2 regions of the Candidatus Arsenophonus phytopathogenicus genome follow, and region 1 is predicted to be linked to the other one. Evidence: predicted binding sites of a transcription regulator. Region 1 holds the regulator's gene; the other holds the start of a gene.
What was found. Region 1 encodes LexA, which represses DNA repair genes until DNA is damaged. Its sites were predicted from a motif close to TNCTGTATGTACATACAGNA; they were not measured.
Positions count from the first base shown of each region.

Region 1 (11,324 bases):
GTTTATTCTTGGGGGATTATCGCCGCGCTAATGATGGCCTTAGGAACTGCAATAACTATTAGCGGAATTGCTTTACTAGTCCATAGCGCTCGCCATTTAGCTATTCGGTATTCGAAATGGCAAGGGTTTAATGTCAATCCATACTGGAGTTTAGGAATAATGTTAATCGGTGGAATAGTGTTAGTTATTGCCGGATTACTTATGTTTCAGAGTGTTGAAATTCCACAAACGATGGGTTCTTATATTTTTGGTCGCTAAAAATAATGCCATAAGTTTATACTCATCATAGTGGCACTAGATAAAATAAATAACAGGGTTAGATACTGCAAAACACGATCAGATAAACGCAACATTAAATATTTGGCTAACGGAATAGTCATTAATGATCCTATGCATAGGGTAAGCGCAAGAATAATGTGAGTATGTCCATTGCGCATATAAACAATTGCTGATGAACCTGACAAAATACTTGTTATAAAAATCGCGGTGCCAATCGCTTGTTTGATAGATAATTTTAGATAGCGTAGCAATAGTGGTAATACAACACCACCACCTACTCCGGTAGCACCAAGCACTACGCCAGCACTGATAGCCGGCAATAATAATGACCTAATATCAATAGTATTATTTCTTTCAAACTGGTTGATCGAAAATGAAAAAAAATATCCGATAAACAAACAGAAAAAGGGAATAAATAATAGCGACTACAATAAGTATATTAATGCCTAACTCAACTTGCTGTTGATAACTTTGTAATTGGCTAAAATAACTTACCAGATAACTTGTCAATGCTGTGGCTGGTATCATAATAGCAAAACACAACCATGGCACTTTTAATCGGAACATTGCCTAAACGAAAATGTATATAAGAAGATGAGATTTTCATCAACATAGAGAGAAAATTGGCGGTTGCAACAGCAGACAAGGCATCCATACCAAAAAAATAGGTTAAAACCGGTAATACAACAACTCCCCCACCAACGCCCGTTAAACTAATAATTAACCCCAAAATTGCGCCAACTATCAATTCTGCTACCAAAAACATGATTAATTACCTTGCAGAGAGAATTTACATTAGTGATCAAACGGGCCATCAGGAAAGTGATAGTTAATAATAAATATCAATCCTAAACATGAGGTTAAAATATGGCCAACATACGTGTTCATCAAAGCCGGAACATGATTACAGCCATCGTTCCGGATTTGATGTAAAAGGGAAAATTTATATAGGATGAACTGGAACTAAAATTTCAGTCGCAATAATAACAACCAATAGTCCAACTAAAACTGGAATAGACGTACGTTTAACTACCTCAAAAGGCGAAATTTTTGCCATCCCAGACACCGCAACCACCACGCCGGATACAGGTGACATTGTTCGACCAAGATTAGAGGCCTGTAACATAGGGATCACCAAGTAAGTTGGATTAATTCCCATTTGGCTGGCTAAACGTGGGATCAATTCAACAAAAGAGTAAAATGGCGCATTACCGGAACCGGTTGTCATCGCCGCCAACATAGTAATCACCACCAGTACAATCATCATCATTATAGCGCCAGAACCAAAAGATTGTGACAAATTAATCAAAGAGGAAATAAAACCGATAGTACTCAATCCTTGCGCAAATACCCCGGTAGCCACCAGCAGTACAACAACTGATACAAATGCATCAGTCATACCACGATAACAAACATCTAAACCATCAAACACCGTTTTTACTTTAAAACAGCGCACAAATTCAATCAGACTCGTTAAAATAATACAGCCTACAATAATTGTAATAATATGTAATTGAGGTGCCCATATACCATCAAAAATTAAAACTCCAATAATCGGTGTAAAAGGTAAAATAGCATAATAGTCAGGCGCTTTGGTCTTAATTTCATTAACATCAAGCTTTTCTGTTTTTACCTGCTCACGTCTGTAAAGATAGCGCTGCCAAAAAAAGTGGCTAATCGCCATAGCAATAATCGAAATCGGTAAGGTGGTTTTAAAAGCAAAATCGATTAGTGGCATGCCTGATGCTTTCGCTGCTAACACAACATCACCTGATGTAGGAGCCAAAATTATTGCCGCAGGTGAGGCACAGATTGCAGCAGCAGCGCCGCGACTGATGACGACATTCACCATAATCGGAAATAGGGTCGCCATCAATAAGACCACTAGTCCCGCTGCTGAAGACACAGCCAGTGACATTAAGCAAGCAACAATATAGGCTGCAACCATTAATGCATAGGGTGAATTAATCAATTTGTAATGGCTTAGACGCTATTTTGACCACAACATCATTAGCCCCGATATGAGTCATATAAGCAGCAAAACCACATAAGATCATAATCATCATCCCTAAATCACCACCACGGTTCATCAATAGATATTTGATATATTCTAAAATATCGGTGGTTTTCCAACCTGTCACTGGCACATCATTCGGTAATATATTTTTCCCCATAATTGCGCTGATAATAAGCAGCAATATTCCGCCTATCATTAAAACACCGGTGGGCGAATAGCCTTTAATAATATAACGACCTATTCCAATCATAACCACCAATCAAGAGTTCCATCATTTTACTCCTCTACATCTACACCAAGGCCGTCAAAAAATAATAAAAAAAAATTTATTAATTATCATGGATATTCTTTATATTAATAATAAAGTAACTATAAAAAACAATTTACCAATTAAAGTTTGATTAATAACAGTATTAACCCTTTTTTTACCTATTTTTAGAACACAAAAAGTATTTTTTATACCTAATTATAAGTATTTTTTATAAAAAAATAAAACCATTACTAATATTTAACAATTCGAAAAATAATAACTCATAATAAACAACATATTATGTTACTAGGCATCAAATTATTGCGGAGTGAGCAACAGAATACCATAATTAATTCTTATGCTTGATCTGATTTATCGATAATTAAGGTGCATTTTCATATGAAGAGATCATTAAAATATACAGCTGGGGTTATTGGTCTATTAGTAATTATTTATTTAGGCCAACAGCTTCAAACACGATCAAAACTTCAACCAATGAACCTACTGTTAATATTGTGCTTATCGGCGCTGGTATTATGAGTGCGACACTAGCAACATATTTAGCAGAATTGCAACCAGATTGGCAAATCCGCATGTATAAGCGACTAGATAGGATCGCGGGTGACACATCTGATGGCTGGAATAATGCAGGTACCGGTCATTCAGGCTTTATGGAAATGAACTATACACCTGAAAAAAATGGGCAAATTGATATCACTCAAACAATAGAAATTGCCAATCAATTTGAAATTTCCAAACAATTCTGGGCTTACCAACTAAAACACCGGGTTCTCCACCAATCCCAAACTTTTATAAATCCCGTTCCACACATTGCCTTTGTTTGGGGTAAAGATGACATTAATCTCTTAGCAAAACGCTATGCAGCGATGATCAAAAATCCTATGTTTTATGGCATGAAATATTCTACCTCTGCGGAGGAAATTAAATCGTGGGCACCACTTATTATAGAAGGGCGAGATGCAAAACAACCCGTTGCAGCAACACGAATGGATATTGGCGCTGATGTAAACTATGGTGAAATAACCCGTCAGTTAGTTGCCAATCTGCTCAAACATCCAAACTTCAAATTACAGACCAAAGCTGAAGTGAACGCAATTAGTCGTAATGATGATGGCACTTGGAGTGTCGGTTTTAAAAACCTCACAACCGGCGAAGAGAGTCATATAAAAACTCGCTTATCTTTATTGGTGCAGGTGGTGCAACGATTAAATTACTACAATACACAGGGTTAGAAGAAGCAAAACAGTATGCCGGATTTCCTGTGGGTGGTGAATTTCTTGTTACCGATAACCCTGAGGTAGTCAACAGACATACCGCAAAAGTTTATGGAAAACCAGCACTTGGCGCTCCCCCTATGTCAGTTCCCCATATCGATACGCTCTATTTGGGCGGTAAAAAATATGTGCTATTCGGACCTTTTGCGACTTATTCTAATAAATTTCTCAAATATGGTAGTCAACTAGATCTTTTTGCTGCTACCAATGACAGTAATATAATTCCCATCATTGCCATTGGCATCAAACACTTAGATTTAGTGAGATATTTAGTCAGTCAATTAATGTTAAATGATGAAGAACGTTATCAATCTTTGTTAGAATATTACCCAAACGCCAAAAAAGCAGATTGGCAATTAGTAATCGCTGGGCAACGCGTACAAATCATAAAGAATGCCAAATTACATGAAATCATTCCATCCTATGGTCAGCATTTAGAACAAAATCCAACATTACTTAACTAGATCCGCCGATACACCAGTGAAATATTGGGCCTTAATTATATTGTTACGCAACAGGAGCAAACTAATCAACCGATAAAACCCAAACAACAGCCGGCAAACAGCAGATGCTCTTTTGTTAAATAAAAAACTAATAGGCAAAAAAAATTCGGATTTATAGTTTTTAACTATTAATCTAGGCGAGCAAACTAAGGTGTTTGCAGAGTGGTTACTTCTCGCACAGAAAAACCGGCATCATTCAGATATGAAAAGATTATCTGTCCATTGGGCTGAAAAAATGGTTGTTCAAATCGATATATATGCTCTGAAAATGGAGGCGTCATCATATCCATCTGTTGTTTAATCGGAAAACGCTGATACTGACTGTCAAAAACGATTTGAGAAAAGGAAATATGAAAAGGTGATGAATTTTTGCAGATCAAGACCCATTCTTGATCTTTTTGTTGCAGGGTAAAAGTTATTTTATCTGCCAGCTTGGCGGGAAAATCAGCCAATTTTTTCGGGCGATAAAATAATTTTAATTGTGTATTCATTGCCAAGCTAACCTTTAGCATTACCCTGATTTAACGCTTGATGATGTAAATTAGGCGGTATTTCATACAAATTTAACCAAAAAATTGACTCTCTATCATCCGGCAGATGATCACCATTATAAGCAATTCTAATAGCCTGGATTTATTGCGCTGGCAGATGAAAAATTGAAGCAAGCACCACAAAAGGAGTTTCTGCTTGTGGATCTGATTCACCATGATCCACCCAACTCTGCACAATAACCGGGTATTTATTAGTATTCGCTAACAAAACAGAACGTTCTTTATAACCCTGATGGTAAATAATTCGGGTCATATTGGCCATGATCCAGCTTTACCTGGTATCAGCCAGAATAGTGATAAGCATGCTACAACAACTGTTAGTCGCTTCATTGTACTTTTACCAGTACATACGCGGTAGCATGTATTTTTCCTGGTTTAATAACTTGACCTGGTAATTGCTGTAGTAACGCGGTGTATGAGTGTAAGTGATGTGTATAACCAGAAACTGAAGGACCCAGATTTTTAGCATCTCTAAGCACAGGATACCAGCCAACATTTTCTCCACTGGGCCCGATACCAGTAATACCAGGTTGAGCAACAAATACCATCGGTTGTTGAGTAACACTATTACGCAAAGTAATACCAACCCCGGTTGCTAATGTAGCATCAAGTCCATAATTATCTGAAACGAGTGCAATTACACCACCTTGAGCATTAATCAAATGTAACCCTTGCGCAGCGCGATAAGCACCTGGCGAAACTTGAATTCCAATTGCTGTTTGCCCACTTGTCGTACCTGAGTTCACATTATCACTACATTCGATTTGGACAGAAATATCAGCTTCTCTGGTACCACCAGCCAATAATTCTTGGCTAGAAATAGTAAGGAAAAGCACTAATGGTGTCGCATTTTTTGCTACACAAGTGGCATTATTACTCAACATAACAGACTGTCGCAAACCGTAGCCAAAACCATTATCTACCCCCAAAAGCGAAAATTATGGACAGAATCTTCGCCTTCGTTGTCATGTACAATTCCCCGGCCAACAAATTGAATATAAGCATTCGGTTGGGTACATTGGTAATTTGTCCCTGTTGCACTCGCATAACCTAACCCTCTTGTACCTAACCCACTACAATAATTCGAAACCGCATTGCTGGGTGGAATTGTACTGACTCGATAAAGCTCCACTTGCATTGGCGGGATATCTTGTAATCGAATATGTATTTGACCTTTCCCTGGTTGCGTTCCTTCAACCAATAAAAAAGTAGTAAGTGGAACCCTTTTCCAATTACGTTGTACAACAACACCTGCCATGGTTTGTTTTATACCAACGTACGCAAGCCAGGATGCATATACATCAGGCAATCCATCAATAAGACCGGTTTCATGAAATCCACCGACTCTATCATCACCATTTGTTGCCACCAAAAAATAAAGCTGAGGCAGATCGGCCTCGTCACAGATCCATAATACTGAGGAGGCATTAGCTCCACCAAAAGTATAAGCGGTTGGAGGAACAACAATAGAAGCGAGTAACGAACCAACCGACTAAAAATAAGTATCAGTAAGATTGACCCGACCAAAAAGCATCTGAGCGGAACGATTATCCTCAGTTTGATAAACACCCGTTATTTTACAATTTGCGTTCACTGATAACGATATAGTAAAAAGGGGGGCGGTTAATAAACCTGTTCTTAACCAATAAGAAATATATTTCATCATCTTACTCCAGGTGCGGGTTAACGTTGAACACACATAGCTGTTAATTTTGTAATAGGCTGTTTATCTGATGCATGACCCATACGCGAGTAATCTAGATAACAACGTTCGGAAACCGCCTCACCCCATTTTAATAGTAAGATACCGGAATCTTGTTCCGTTCTGACATACATTTGATTATTTTGACCAACCATGCCAATCACATTATTTTCTTGGTCAAAAACTTCAGTACCAATAGGGAGAGCAGCATGACCGGCTAACTGTGCTTTAATCAATAAGGCATAACCTGCACGGGTTTTAAACATGACTTTAACCGCAGCACCGGCGTACGGCGCAACTTGTTTTTCGTTCTCGTTTAATTCAAAATCTTCCGCCATTCCCTGTGGATCAATAATAATTTTATTGTAACGATATGTTGTTATAGATGGGGCCAATGCGTAACCATTATCGTCAATCACTGCTTCTTGAGCATTCAATACAGAGGCACCAGACGCCCCCTTACTAGGTACTTCCAAAGTATCAAACTGCGAGACCAACATATTTGGTTTGAAAAAATGATTTTTACGTTTTTTTAATCGGTCTTCTATTAATTTAAAGTCTCCTTCAAGGTAAAGAAATGACAAATGTTGGTTTCCGTCTCTTAAAATATCTCGATATTTTTTTCAACGCGGAACAAACAATCAAAGAAACCTTATTTGTTCTCTGCATAGCAAAAATAGCATCACTCAATGCCTTAAGCCAAGGCAGTCAATCAGAATCATTCAACGCATGTCCATCCCACATCTTTCTAATATTGGCACTTGGATGCAAAAAATCACCATCTAAAAACGCAGCTCCTATTTTTTGAGCAATCCCACTCGCAACTGCTGATTTACCACTACCTGATACCCCCATAAGTATAAAAACATGGTGTATTTTTTTGCTATCACACATTATTAACTCCTTTAAAAATCAAGCAATATATAAAATGTTACTGATAATTTTCAGTTATAAAAAATAATATAATAGAATTGTGATAAGAATCTCAGTGAAAGAGGGAAGCGTGAGCGCAAGTAAAATTTGTTATCCATTTTATAACCCTTAATTTAAATAACTTATATTAATTCACTAGATAATCAAAATTAATAATCTTAATTTCTACTCAATATTTATTCCATTTTCCAATTAAGTATCAGTTTATCGCAACAGGAAATAAAAAAGCATTATTACAAAATAGTAAAAGATATTATTTATTTTAGAACTATGGTAGATATCAAAAAGTATAAATACGATAATGTCATTATTATAATGATCTTCACCTTAGGATAATTCATGACAAAGCAAGATCAGGAAAAAATACTGTCCCAGGCAAAAAAAATATGCCAAGCGCGTAATGTACGTTTAACACCCCAAAGAGAAGAGGTATTACGCCTTATAGCAGCCCAACCTTGTACTATTAGTGCTTATGATTTGCTTGATTTATTTAGAATTTCTGAACCTCAAGCTAAACCACCGACTATTTATCGTGGCCTGGAATTTCTCTTAGAACAAGGTTTTATACACAAGATAGAATCAACAAATAGCTATGTTATTTGTCATCATTTTGAGGATCCTAAACATACCTCAGTTATGCTAATTTGTGATAATTGCGGTAGTGTTGCCGAAAGTAATGGCCAAGCGGTAGAAACTGCTATTTTAAAATTAGCCAAACAGACTGGTTTCCAGTTGTCCCATACCGTTGTTGAAAACCATGGGTTATGTTTACCCTGCAACAAAATTGAGAAAAAACAGTGTCAAAGCTAAGCATTATTAGGCTGAAATAGTGATATAAAAGCCGGCGGCTCATACAACCGGCCTTTATTAAAAAAGCAATAAAAATTTAAAAATAGTTTACTTAATACCCATCAATCAAAAAATCAAACAAACTAGGAAATAATATTATATTCAATAAATTAAGCTGAATTTACTTAAAAAATTAATTAGAGCTAAAAGTTTAACTAAAATGAGTTACTACTACGAATAATACCAACAGCTAGTCCTTCAATAGTTAGGGTTTGTGTCCGCAAATCCACAATAATTGGCTCAAATTCAGGATTTTCAGCAATTAATTCAACTTTACTACCCACTTGCTTGAAGCGTTTAACCGTCACTTCATCATCAATACGCGCTACAACGATTTGTCCATTATGTACCTGCTGGGTTTTATGTACAGCAAGTAAATCCCCATCGATAATTCCAATATTTTTCATGGACATGCCATTAACACGCAATAAAAAATCAGCACTAGGTCTAAAAATAATAGCATCAATCCGATAATGATTCTCGATATGTTCTTGAGCAAGTAAGGGTTCTCCTGCCGCCACCCGACCAATAAGTGGTAATCCTTCATCCTCATGTTCTTCTTGCAGTAGCCGGATACCGCGAGACGCGCCAGAAACAATTTCTATCACCCCTTTACGCGCCAAAGCCTTTAAGTGTTCTTCTGCTGCATTTGGTGAACGAAAACCTAAACTTGATGCAATTTCAGCGCGTGTCGGCGGCATACCCGTTTGCGAAATGTGTTCACGCACTAAATCATAGACCTGCTGCTGCCTCAACGTTAATTCTTTCATTTCGCCCCCTATTTATTCGCATCCACACATTGTCACTGTAAGTATATACAGGTATATTAAGATTTAAAACCAATAAATGTGTAAAACCCTATTTTTATAACTAGCTCACGAAATAATGATTACCAATTACAACTGACCAAATAAAAATTGCTAAACAAATTGAAATAAAAACCGCCGCCGAGCCGATATCTTTCGCTTTAGCAGAAAGCTCATGCAATTCTGTACCAATTCGATCAACCACTGCTTCAATCGCACTATTTAATAATTCAACAATAGCGATCAATACCATTGAGCTAATAAGTAATAACCGTTCAATCCATTGCACATCAAGTAAAAAAGCCACAATAATGGCAATAACCACCATAATTGCTTCTTGTCTAAAAGCGGCTTCACTCTTCCAGGCTGCTCTTAACCCCTTCAGCGAATAACCAGTTGCTTTAATAATTCGGATTAAGCCGGTTGTTTGATTTGCCATAAAATTTACTCTCTAGGTTTAAATAAATGTGGGATTTAATATAATTATTATCTTTTAAACAGATATTAATTACTATTTCTGATATGCTTTGGTAGGATTCAAATAAGAGGCTATCGCTCATCTATGTCATTTTGGCGTAAAATTTACTATAATCTATTAGATTTACCAATGAAATTGTTGGTAAAAAGTAAGCTCATACCAGCAGATCCAATTAAAGAATTGCGTCTTGATACGACACATCCTTTTCTATATGTATTACCTTATCATTCTAAAACAGATTTATTGACCTTACGGCAACAATGTTGTTCTATTGGCTTACCTGATCCACTCGAGCCGATTGAAATAGACGAAATTAAATTACCTGCCTATGTCTTTATCGATGATGGCCCGCGTGTATTTCGTTATTATTCGCCAGATCCACGTAAAGATTCAGTAAAAACATTTACTGCTTATCTTGATCTTCATTGCCATAATCCCGAGCTAAACATTCAGATGCTACCCGCATCAGTAATGTTCGGTCGAGCGCCTGGTCGAGAAGGCCACTCGCCAGCACCTCCGTTACGTTTACTGAATGGTATCCAAAAATTCTTTGCCGTTATCTGGCTAGGACGTGACAGTTTTGTTCGTTTTTCTCCCACTGTCTCTTTACGCCAAATGGCTGGCGAATATGGTACTGATAAAATTATCGCCAATAAACTTGCCCGAGTAGCTCGAATTCACTATTCACGGCAACGATTAGCTGCGGTTGGCCCCAAACTCCCTGTACGCCAAGATCTATTCAATAAACTGTTAACTTCAAAAGCGATAGAAAAAGCAGTTGAAGATGAAGCTAAAGCAAAAAAAATCTCCCTTGAGAAGGCAAAACATAATGCGATTGCCATGATGGAAGAAATTGCCGCTAATTTTTCCTATGAAGCGATCCGCATTACTGACCGCGTACTTAGTTGGACATGGAATCGACTCTATCAAGGAATTAATGTGCAACACGCCGAGCGTGTACGCCAATTAGCACAAGATGGCCATGAAATTGTCTATATTCCTTCTCATCGTAGTCACATGGATTATCTATTATTATCTTACGTGCTTTATCATCAAGGTTTAGTTCCGCCTCATATCGCCGCAGGTATCAACCTTAATTTTTGGCCGGCAGGGCCAATTTTTCGTCATTTAGGTGCTTTTTTCATTCGTCGCTCTTTCAAAGGCAATAAACTTTACTCGACCATATTTCGTGAATATCTCAGCGAATTATTTGCGCGTGGCTACTCAATTGAATATTTTGTTGAAGGTGGCCGCTCTCGAACAGGCCGACTACTGGAACCAAAGACTGGTACGCTGTCGATGACCCTGCAAGCAATGCTACGAGGTGATTCACGTCCAATTACCATTGTTCCAATCTACATAGGTTATGAACATGTATTAGAAGTTGCGACCTACGCTAAGGAACTAAAAGGGGCAGCAAAAGAGAAAGAAGGGTTTTTCTCAATGTTAAGAGGTCTACGCAAATTGCGTAAACTAGGCCAAGGCTATGTTAACTTTGGTCAACCGATTGCACTAACTCAATATTTAAACAAACATGTTCCCGAGTGGCGTCAATCTATCGATGCTATTGAGCTCCAGCGTCCAACTTGGTTAAATTCAACCGTGACTCGGTTAGCTCATAAAATCATGGTTAGAATTAACAATGCTGCTGCGGCTAATGC
Region 1 is NZ_JBUIOB010000017.1:467,571-478,894, forward strand. Features, by position in the region: gene AC01GB_RS05775 (nickel/cobalt transporter) at 1-258, shown strand, start outside; partial or broken gene AC01GB_RS05780 (sulfite exporter TauE/SafE family protein) at 255-1,045, opposite strand; partial or broken gene dcuC (anaerobic C4-dicarboxylate transporter DcuC) at 1,223-2,546, opposite strand; partial or broken gene AC01GB_RS05790 (malate:quinone oxidoreductase) at 3,083-4,305, shown strand; gene AC01GB_RS05795 (fimbrial biogenesis chaperone) at 4,491-4,835, opposite strand; partial or broken gene AC01GB_RS05800 (fimbria/pilus periplasmic chaperone) at 4,843-5,157, opposite strand; partial or broken gene AC01GB_RS05805 (fimbrial protein) at 5,222-6,363, opposite strand; gene AC01GB_RS05810 (hypothetical protein) at 6,388-6,561, opposite strand; gene AC01GB_RS05815 (FimD/PapC C-terminal domain-containing protein) at 6,579-7,016, opposite strand; partial or broken gene AC01GB_RS05820 (gluconokinase, GntK/IdnK-type) at 7,032-7,491, opposite strand; gene zur (zinc uptake transcriptional repressor Zur) at 7,870-8,340, shown strand; gene lexA (transcriptional repressor LexA) at 8,535-9,149, opposite strand; gene AC01GB_RS05835 (diacylglycerol kinase) at 9,250-9,624, opposite strand; partial or broken gene plsB (glycerol-3-phosphate 1-O-acyltransferase PlsB) at 9,748-11,324, shown strand, end outside.

Region 2 (11,324 bases), on a different contig from region 1:
ATAATGGCCGTAAGGCTGATTTTCGTAATGTTGTCTTGGTGATGACCACTAATGCGGGTGTGCAAGAAACACAACGTAAATCGATTGGTTTTACTGAGCAGGATAATAGTACCGATGCATTATCAGAGATAAAACGAATTTTCCCGCCTGAGTTTCGTAATAGATTGGATGGCATAATTTGGTTTAATGGTTTAACACCAGAAATTATTGCCCAAGTTGTTGATAAGTTTATTGTTGAGTTACAAGCGCAACTTGATGAAAAAGGTGTGTCAATTGAAATCAGTAATGCGGCACGTCAATGGCTTTGTGCTAAAGGCTATGATAAGGCGATGGGAGCCAGGCCGATGGCAAGAGTGATCCAGGATAATCTAAAGAAACCTTTAGCTAATGAACTTTTATTTGGTCAGTTGAGTCACGGTGGTGCTGTTAAGATCGATCTTAATAAGAAGACGCAAAAATTAATTTATCATTTTGAAGGTATGCATAAAACTACACCAGAGAATGCAATAATTTAATTACAGATGGTTTATAACCATAGACGATATTCCAATCGTCTATGGCAAGAGCCTGAGAGAAGAGGCGATCAACGGCTACGAAAGATGATTCTGCCTTTACTCAGATCATAAGGTGTTAACTCGACAGTCACTTTGTCGCTCGTCAGAATACGGATATAATTTTTACGCATTTTGCCAGAAATATGCGCAGTAACTACGTGTCCATTTTCTAGTTCAACACGGAACATGGTATTGGGCAGAGTATCTAGTACTGTACCTTGCATTTCAATATTGTCTTCTTTGGCCATCTAATCCTCTGAGTTAATCACCAAGTTTTTTACGGGCAAGATAATGCCGAAAAACCCTCCTTATGTAAAGGAGTGTCGAGTTTAAAGGCACTTTTTTTTTATCAAGATACGAAAATTACAGCATTAAAGCTTAATAGTGCAAAAATATACAACAAGTATACGGTTTGAACAACGCGAACGATAAAAAAATAAAATGTAATAATATCATAGCAAACCATCTAACTTAGTTTGCAATAGGATGAATGATTCTGTCACTTATATCTTCAAATTGATGCTAAATCAGCTATCTGTTGCCTTTGTTTAGGTAGAAAAATATTTTCCAGTTAATCATTCAAAATGATTAATTTCTGCTGCACTGGGTAAACTTATGGTTTGCTTTATCCAACATGCTTTATCGATAGGTTGATCGCGATATTGATAGAGATAATTTAAAAATTGTACTCGAGGGATCTCTTTCACACCTAAAGAGGCGGTATATGCATTAATTATTTGACAATCAAACAGTTTTCCACCGAAACGCAGGAAATGGTGATAAAAAGCAATAAGCGCATATTTAGAACCGTCACTAACACGGCTAAACATCGATTCACCACAAAAAATTTTACCAATATTAACGCCATATAGTCCACCAATTAATTTTGTGTTGTACCAAATTTCAACGGAATGAGCAACGCCCAGTTGATGCAAAGCAGTATAGGCTCCTATTATTTGGTGGGTGATCCAGGTTCCTTCTTGCCGTTGTGCACAGGCGGCGATGACCTGTTCAAAGTCATGATTTAGCGTAATGGCATAAGCGGTTTTTCTCATTCTTTTTTTAGTTGTTCGGCTAATGTGTATTTCTGCTGGCAAGAGAACTGCACGTGGATCTGGCGACCACCATAATGGGATTTCCGTTGGATTAAACCAAGGAAAAATCCCTTCATAATAGGCAGATTGTAATCTACCAACAGCCAGATCACCGCCGATGGCTAGTAAACCATTGGGTTCATGTAGAGCATATTCGGGCGCTGGAAAGATATAAGATCCATCATTAAGCTGAAACATATAACCGTCCTATTAACTAATTTTATAATTATGTTAGTACTATTTGAGCTTGATAATATTGGAAATAGCGCCCTTTCAATTGTAATAATTCTGCATGGGTCGCTTGCTCAATAATTTTTCCATCATCCATCACATATATTTGATCCATTTTTTCCAGACCCTGTAAACGATGTGTAATAACTAACAAGGTTTTGTCGTGGCAGTGCTGTTGCAACTGAATTAGTATCTGTTTTTCGGTTTTTACATCTAATCCTTCAGTCGGCTCATCTAATAAAATTATTGGCGCATCATAAAGTAGGGCTCTTGCGATACCTAATCGCCGTTGTTCGCCACCTGAAAGTTGTCGGCCACCTTCACCGATCCAATTATCGAGCCCTTGATTTTTAATCAGGCTGTCTAAACCGACTTGTTTTATTACTTTTGTCAGTAAGGTATCATTTGCATCATCTTTCGCTATTAGCAGATTATTGCGTAAAGTATCACTAAAAATATGTGTTCTCTGTGGAACTACCGCCATTAATTTACGTAATATTTTCTCATTATAGTGATTAATTGGGTGGTCATTTATCAAGATCTGGCCTGAGCTGACATCCCATGCACGGGTTAATAATTGTAACAGCGTAGATTTACCACAACCAGTTTTACCTAGTAGCGCAACATGTTCACCTGTATTGAGTGTTAAAGAGATATTTTTTAATGTCGGTTGCCGTTGTTGGGGATAACTGAAGTGCACTTTTTGCAATTTAATGTCAACCTGATTATTCGTCGTTATATCTGAAGCGGGAAATGTCACAGCCGGCTTCTGATTAATTAACTCCATTAAGCGATTTGCTGAAAGTAACCACTTGTCCTAAATATTGAAATGCAACCGCCACCGGCCCAAGAACTTCAAACGCAGCTAAGGTACAAAAGACGAACAGAGCAATAAGCGCACCGGGTTTATGCTGTTCACCAACACCAGTTGCTGCCATCCACATTAATAGGGTTGCGGTAAGGCCGGAGATAAAAATCATAATAGATTGTGATAGCGCGGTTAAGTTAGATTGCTGTTGTTGGCGTTTTAGCCAGTTGGTTTCTAGATCGTTCAATACTTGCCGAAAACGAGGTAATGCCCCAAAAACAGTTAGTTCCGCTTGTGCCTGAATAATATTGATTAAACAAGCGCGATATTGGCTGCGAAATATAGTGAGATCGTGTCCAATGGATTTTCCCGCCTGATAAAAAAACCAGGGTAAGGTAATCAGCAAACACAGCATAATTGTGCCCAGAGTAAGGGCAAGAAATGAGTCTAATGTGCTTAATGCTAAAGTGAGTAAAATAGTAATAACCAAAGCAGCAAAAATGGGAGAAAGCACCCGTAGATACAAATGATCAAGGCTTTCGACATCAGCTACCAGACGATTAAGGATATCTCCTTGGCGATAGTGTGCGATACCGCCAGGTGAAAGCGGGAATAGTTTTTGAAATGTAAATATCCTTAAATGTGCTAAGACACGAAAAGTTGCATCATGGTTAACCAACCGTTCGGTGTAACGGCTGGCAGTACGAATAATTGCTGAGCCACGAACGCCTGCTGAGGGTAGCATATAATTAAAGGTATACAGTCCGGCAGCGGCTGCAAGTGCCGTTCCGGCTAAAAACCAACCTGATAGAGTCAGTAGACTAATACTCGCCAGTACCGCAATAATGGTTAATATAATGCCAAGATTAAGTAGTAACCAATGACGACGATATAGAGCAAGAAAAGGGAGTAGTACACGCATATTATATCTCCTCTGCGCGGTAAGTTAGCAGGCGGCTAAAAGTTCCTTTAGTCTGGCTTAGCTTGCTGTATGTGCCTTGTTCAATAATTAAACCATTTTCCATCACCCATATTTGATCATATGTGGCAGCTTCTGCTAATAAATGTGTAACCAGCAAGGTTGTTTGTTTAGTCGAGGCCGCATTGAGTGCTGTCATCACCCGTTGCTCACTTTGCATATCAAGACTTGCTGCTGGCTCATCCAATAAAAGCAAATGACAGGGGTTTAATAACGCGCGGGCGACAGCAATTCGTTGTGCTTGTCCAACGGATAAGCGAGCGCCATTTTCGCCAATTTGGGTATCAACCCCAGCTGGTAGATGCTTAATAAACTCGGTTACATAAGCATTTTCCATTGCAATATTGACTGCGGCTGCAGAAGCTTCGGCTGAATAGAGACGTATATTGTCAATGATGGTTTGTGCGGGTAAATGGGGATTTTGGCCAACCCAGCTAAGTTGTTTGCGCCAATCAGCCATATCGAGATCCCTAAGTTCGATTCCATTAACCGTTAGCGATCCACGATAGGGTAGAAAACCCAGTAATGCATTTAATAATGAACTTTTGCCAGCTCCGCTTTGGCCGACTAACGCGATGCGTTGGTTTGGCAATAGGGTGAAATTTAACGGGCCAGCCAGGCGTACATTGTCATGAGAAAAAATTTCTAGTTGCTGTGCTGTAATAGTTAATGGCAGAGCCGGCGTCGTTAGCTGATTATTTTGCGATAGTGGCGATGGTTGTTCTATGCTGGCTAATAATGTAAATAGAGATTCTGCGGCGCCTACTGCTTGTGCTTTAGCATGGTAATAAGTGCCTAAATCACGTAGTGGCTGAAAAAATTCCGGGGCGAGTATCAAAGCCAAAAAACCAGCAAAAAGGGTAACCGGTATGCCATAATTACCAAAATGCAATTCGCCTAAATAAGAGAAACCAAAATAAACCGCGACAATGGCGATGGAGATTGACGCGAAGAATTCTAACACTGCCGAAGAGAGAAATGCCATCCGTAAGACTTCCATGGTTCTTTTACGAAACTCTTCGGTTGCTTGTTCAATATCTTTTATTTCTTTGTTGGCACGAAAAAAAAGTCGTAAGGTATCCAATCCACGTAAACGATCGAGAAATCTATCGCTTAATCGGGCTAAAGCAACAAAATTTCGTCGATTAACATCAGCGGCGCCCATCCCAACTAATATCATAAATAAGGGGATTAAAGGTGCGGTGATAAATAAAATTAAGCCAGCGGCCCAGTTAAGCGGGAAAATTGCAATCAGAATGATAATCGGGATCATAGCGGCTAAATATATTTGAGGTAAATAGCGAGCGTAATAATCCTGTATGTTTTCAATTTGTTCTAAGATGATAGTAGCCCAACTACCAGCGGGTTTATTTTTAACCCAAATAGGTCCTAATTGGTTAATTTTATTTAGTACCATGCTACGGATTTGCTGGCGAACAATTTTGCCACAAACAAATCCAACACTTTCTCGTATAAAATTAATTATTGCTCTTACAATAAATACACAAATGAGTAATGAAAATTGAACAAGTAGTTGTTCTCTCGGTAGATTGTCTATAATTAATGCTTGTAAAATGGTGGCTAAAAGCCAGGCTTGGGTAACGATAAGTAGGCCACTAATTATTCCCAGCAACATGGATAAGCGTAGCCAGTGTTTTGCTGGTGCTGATTGTTGTTTCAACCATTTGACCAGTTCAGTTTGTTTTTGTTTATCCATAGTGATGATTTTATATACCGGCGTTAAGTTAATTATTACAACGGGTTGATGTTAATTTTATCTAATATCAACTTTAGAGGTATGTTACAGCTAAAAAGGCGCTATTTCGACAGCGCCTGCTAAAGAACTTTATTAAATTATTATAATTTGTAACATTTATTTGCGGTATAACGCATCTAAATAACGTTCGGCGTCAAGGGCAGCCATACAACCAGTACCTGCTGAGGTAATCGCTTGACGATAGATATGATCCATAACATCACCGGCAGCGAAAACACCTTCAACTGAGGTTTGGGTCGCATTGCCTTTAGTCCCAGATTGCACTTGAATATAGCCATGTTCTAACACTAACTGATCGGCAAAGATACTTGTATTGGGCGTATGGCCAATAGCGATAAATACGCCAGTCACGGAAAGCATCTCTATGTTGTCATTTTGGGTTGAACGTAAATTGATCCCAGTGACACCACTATTGTCACCTAATACTTCATCGAGAGTAAAATTGGTATGTAATACAATATTGCCAGTTTTTACTTTTTCCATCATCCGCTGAATAAGGATTTTTTCGGCTCGAAATGTTTCACGTCGATGAATAACATGGACTTCTGAAGCGATATTTGATAGGTAAAGAGCTTCTTCAATAGCGGTATTTCCCCCCCCCACAACAGCAACTTTTTGTTTGCGATAGAAAAAACCATCACAGGTGGCACAGGCTGAAACACCACGACCTTTAAAGGCTTCTTCAGAAGGTAAACCCAGATAGCGAGCTGAGGCGCCGGTAGCAATAATAAGTGCATCGCAGCTATATATTCCGTTATCGCCAGTCAGTTGGAACGGCCGTTGCTGCAGATCAACCTTATGAATGTGATCATTAATAATGTTTTCTTCTGCCGTAAATTTTTTAGTATGTTGCAGCATGCGTTCCATCAACACCGGCCCCATTAATTCGGAATGATCCCCAGGCCAATTTTCAACTTCGGTGGTTGTGGTTAATTGCCCGCCTGGTTGAACGCCGGTGATTAATACCGGACTTAAGTTTGCTCGGGCGGCATAAATTGTTGCTGTATAGCCAGCTGGGCCAGATCCTAGAATAACAACTTTATTATGATTGGTGGTGTTCATAGATGCTCCATTTTTTAAGAATATTTATTCAATGTGGCGATTGCGATTGTAGGAGATTAGAAAAATTAAAAAAAGTAAATTGAATTAAAAGATGATAAGGAATAGTCATTTTTATTAGCTTGTCTTTAATTATTTTATTAAGGAAGAAAGTCATGAAAAAAGATTATTTTTCGTGAAATAACGTTTTAAATTGAGAATTTTCCTTATGTCTTATTGACAATTAGTTAATAATACATTCGTTTCCATATGATGTTCTGATTTTTATTCATAATCTTTGACAATCGGTTGTGTATTTGAGAAAACATCTTGTAGGATTAATTACCTCATTTGATTAATTGAAATTGAACATCATTTAAACAAATAGATAAATATCCTACTTTTCATTATCAAATTGAAAACTAACCAGATGATTTATCTACAAGATGAATTATACTACTAAATACTAATGGTCAAGCGGAGTTTAACCTTATTGCATCTTTTCCAATTCAATAATAAGAAAAGAAAATAGGGAATGTAATGGGTATAAAAAAAATAGATAAAAGAGAGATAACGAAATGATTGATAACAAAAAGCGTCCAGGAAAAGATCTTGATCGTATAGATAGGAACATACTGAATGAATTACAAAAGGATGGTCGTATTTCTAATGTAAAGCTTTCTAAGAGAGTAGGGTTATCACCAACACCTTGTTTGGAACGCGTGCGCCGGTTGGAACGTCAAGGTTTTATTTCAGGTTATACTGCTTTATTAAATCCACACTATCTCGATGCATCTTTGTTGGTTTTTGTTGAGATTACCTTGAACCGTGGTGCTGCGGATGTTTTTGAACAGTTTAATGACGTTGTGCAAAAACTGGAGGGAATTCAGGAATGTCATTTAGTCTCTGGGGATTTTGATTATTTACTTAAAACACGTGTTCCTGATATGTCTGCTTATCGTAAATTGTTAGGAGAGACTTTACTTCGTCTTCCAGGTGTCAATGACACCCGTACTTATGTAGTAATGGAAGAGGTAAAACAGAGTAATAGTTTGGTCATCAAGACACGCTAATCAAATAGATGCAAAACTGGAAAAAGTTAGGTACACTCCTGTTTATGCATACAGTTTCAACGCTGATCATTACTCAGCGTTGTTCCTTTCAATCAACAGGGAAAACCTGGAGAGTTAGTTTTGGGCCAGGAATATAAAGAAGACAAAAATATTAAGTTAAAAAAGAATCAGTAATGGCAAGATACTGACAGAGATTATTTTACTTATAATTACTATCTGGGCGATTTTTTTAGTGGTGGCCCTGATAAGTTTTCATCCCTCCGATCCTAGCTGGTCGCAGACCACCTGGAATGAACCGATTAAAAATTTAGCTGGCGGTATTGGTGCTTGGTCAGCGGATATTCTTTTCTCTGTTTTTGGCATTTTAGCCTATGCTATACCATTAGTTATGTTGTTAGGATGTTGGAATGTATTTAAAGATATTGATAACCAGAATTGTCTGGATTTTTTTGTCCTTTCCTTACGTCTGATCGGTGGATTGGCGCTAATAATTACATCGTGTGCTCTTGCATCACTTAATATTGATGATTTGCCTAATTTTTTCTCTGGCGGAATTATTGGTAGTGTTTTTAGTAATGCCATCTTACCTTGGTTTAATATTTTAGGAACAACCTTAGCGTTACTTTGTATATGGGCAGTTAGTTTCACCTTATTTACCGGTTGGTCATGGTTGACGATTGCGGAAAAGATTGGCGCACTAGTTTTAGCAATCTTATCACTAATCACTAATCGTACTCGTAGAAATAACAAGCGTCAGACAACAGAAGCTTATGTTTCACCTCATCCGGCTAAATTGTACGATGGCACCAATGTAGATTATATCGATCCCGATGATGTACTTTTTTCAGCTTCGCCAATTAGTCAGCTAGTGAAAGAGGAATTGAGCAATAATAAAAACCATGAATTGCATGGTGAAAAGGCATCCACTCTGATGCCTGATGAAACTGAAGTTGGTTTTGATATTCAATCAGCAACGCTGGACAAATATGATGAAGATATTTTTAGCAAACCTTCAGATATACCTGTTCCAATGGATGATGATGTTAATCTAAATAAATCGATAGATGCTAATACCGTTACTCAAGTTAGCGAGCAAGATAAAACCGCAAATTTATGTGAAACATTAATATCATCGGTAACAAAAATAGATGCCGAGGTTGGCCCTAGTACTGCTTTCACGCCAGTAAAATCCCAAATTAAAAAGGGAATTGGGCCAGAATTTCCACGTCCTAATCCTGTTCGTTTACCAACGCGACGTGAACTTTACGGTAATCGTCTAACGACACAAAAAGAGCAGGAATTGGCTGCCGATAAAAACGCTTATCAAAATTCAGTAACGCAACCGGATGGTGCTGAGTTTAGTATTGATGATTGGAATGAAGATAAATTACGTGAACAGTTTTTACAGCAGCAAAATAAACGTTATGACACTGATATAACTAACAATCTTAATCCGCCAACAGATAGAATCGATGACAAAGACAAACCGATTACATCAGATGAGGCAGAATTAAATACATCCGTTGAAAGTCAGCCGCATATAGAGTATAAATGGCCATTTGCAGAAGATAGAGAGGTATCGCAGGAGCAACTAGCAAAAGAGGTCAGAGAAATACTGCTATCTACTAAGGATAAAAAGCAAAACGTCGAACACACATTACCCGAGCAGGGAAGTCTTTTTCATCCTTTTCTGGTACGTAGTGATCAACCATTACCAAAACCCACGACACCGATGCCATCATTAGATCTACTTGCCAGTCCACCCGCCCAAAATGAGCCGGTTGATATGTTTGCACTGGAGCAAACATCCCGTTTAATTGAAGCGCGTTTAAGCGATTATCGGGTAAAAGCGGAAGTCGTTGGTTTTTCTCCAGGGCCGGTTATTACCCGCTTTGAGTTGGAGTTAGCTCCTGGCGTGAAGGCGGCACGTATTTCTAATTTATCAAGGGACTTAGCCCGTTCCTTATCAGCAACTGCCGTACGTATTGTTGAGGTGATACCGGGTAAACCTTATGTAGGATTAGAATTGCCCAATAGAAAGCGTCAGACGGTTTATCTACGCGAAGTGCTTGATTGTGATAAATTTCGACGCAACCTCTCACCATTAACCATTGTGTTAGGTAAAGATATTGAAGGTGAACCGGTTATCGCCGATTTAGAAAAAATGCCCCATTTGTTGGTTGCCGGTACCACTGGTTCGGGTAAATCGGTTGGGGTTAACGCCATGATCCTCAGTATTTTGTATAAAGCAAAGCCTGAGGATGTTCGTTTTATCATGATCGATCCTAAGATGTTGGAACTCTCTATTTATGAGGGCATTCCTCATTTGCTGACCGAAGTTGTCACCGACATGAAAGATGCAGCTAATGCACTGCGTTGGTGTGTTAATGAAATGGAACGTCGCTATAAGCTTATGTCTGCTTTAGGGGTAAGAAATTTAGTGGGCTATAACGATAAAATTAATGCTGCTGAACGTATGGGGCGCCCGATACCTGATCCACTTTGGAAGCTAGGTGATAGCATGGATAGTAGTCATCCGGTACTAAAAAAAGAGCCTTATATTGTTGTTATGGTTGATGAATTTTCCGATCTCATGATGACCGCGGGCAAGAAAGTTGAAGAGCTAATTGCACGTTTGGCACAAAAAGCGCGGGCCAGCTGGTATTCACCTTGTTTTGGCGACGCAAAGGCCATCGGTTGATATTATTACCGGTTTAATTAAGGCAAATATACCGACTCGGATTGCGTTTACTGTATCAAGCAAGATAGATTCTCGCACCATCCTTGATCAAGGTGGCGCTGAATCTTTATTAGGCATGGGCGATATGCTTTATTTACCGCCTAACTCCTCTATTCCAATTCGTGTCCATGGCGCGTTTGTTCGCGATCAGGAAGTGCATGATGTGGTTAAAGATTGGAAAGCTAGAGGTAAGCCCGAGTATATTGATAACATTACTAAGGCTAGCGATGAGGGTGAGAGTGGTAATGGTTATGATGGTGATGAAGAGCTTGATCCACTATTTGATCAAGCGGTTGAATTTGTGACGGAAAAGCAACGAGTCTCAATATCTGGCGTTCAACGACAATTCCGCATTGGCTATAATCGTGCCGCGAGGATTGTTGAACAGATGGAAGCGCAAGGGATCGTTAGTGAACCAGGCCACAATGGTAATCGCGAAGTCTTAACACCACCACCGACAGGACATTGATTTAACATATTATTTTAAAACCAATAAATATGATGGATAAAAAGGTCATTACTTAATGAAAAAATTGATAATCTTAGGCTTGTTAGCGATAACTTTTCATATTAGCCAGGTATGGGCAGATGCCGCTTCTGAACTGCAAATGCGCCTAAATAAAATAAATAGTTTTCATGCCAATTTTACACAAAAGGTGACCAGTGCTGATGGTGATTTAATTCAGCAAGGTGAAGGCCAGCTATGGATCAAACGGCCAAATTTATTTAACTGGCATATGGTAGCACCAGATGAAAGTTTGTTAGTTTCTGATGGTACTAATCTTTGGTTTTATAATACTTTTGTTGAGCAAGTTACGGTAACTTTATTGAGTCAGGCAACGACGGATACACCGTTTATGTTGATAACACGTAATGATCGGCAGGATTGGAAACGTTATCAGATTAGTCAAAATGATAATGATTTTCTGCTAAGAGCTACCCAAAATAAGGGAAATTTGAAACATTTTTCCATTACTGTTCAGCCTGATGGCACTATTCAACAATTTACAGCGGTAGAACAAGATGGCCA
Region 2 is NZ_JBUIOB010000016.1:3,240-14,563, forward strand. Features, by position in the region: gene clpA (ATP-dependent Clp protease ATP-binding subunit ClpA) at 1-515, shown strand, start outside; gene infA (translation initiation factor IF-1) at 584-802, opposite strand; gene aat (leucyl/phenylalanyl-tRNA--protein transferase) at 1,130-1,846, opposite strand; partial or broken gene cydC (heme ABC transporter ATP-binding protein/permease CydC) at 1,875-3,609, opposite strand; gene cydD (heme ABC transporter permease/ATP-binding protein CydD) at 3,611-5,383, opposite strand; gene trxB (thioredoxin-disulfide reductase) at 5,540-6,505, opposite strand; gene lrp (leucine-responsive transcriptional regulator Lrp) at 7,060-7,554, shown strand; gene AC01GB_RS18090 (DNA translocase FtsK 4TM domain-containing protein) at 7,787-10,255, shown strand; gene AC01GB_RS18095 (DNA translocase FtsK) at 10,230-10,763, shown strand; gene lolA (outer membrane lipoprotein periplasmic chaperone LolA) at 10,819-11,324, shown strand, end outside.
Region 2: the regulator LexA is predicted to act here: its motif matches at 7,591-7,610, upstream of AC01GB_RS18090 (DNA translocase FtsK 4TM domain-containing protein).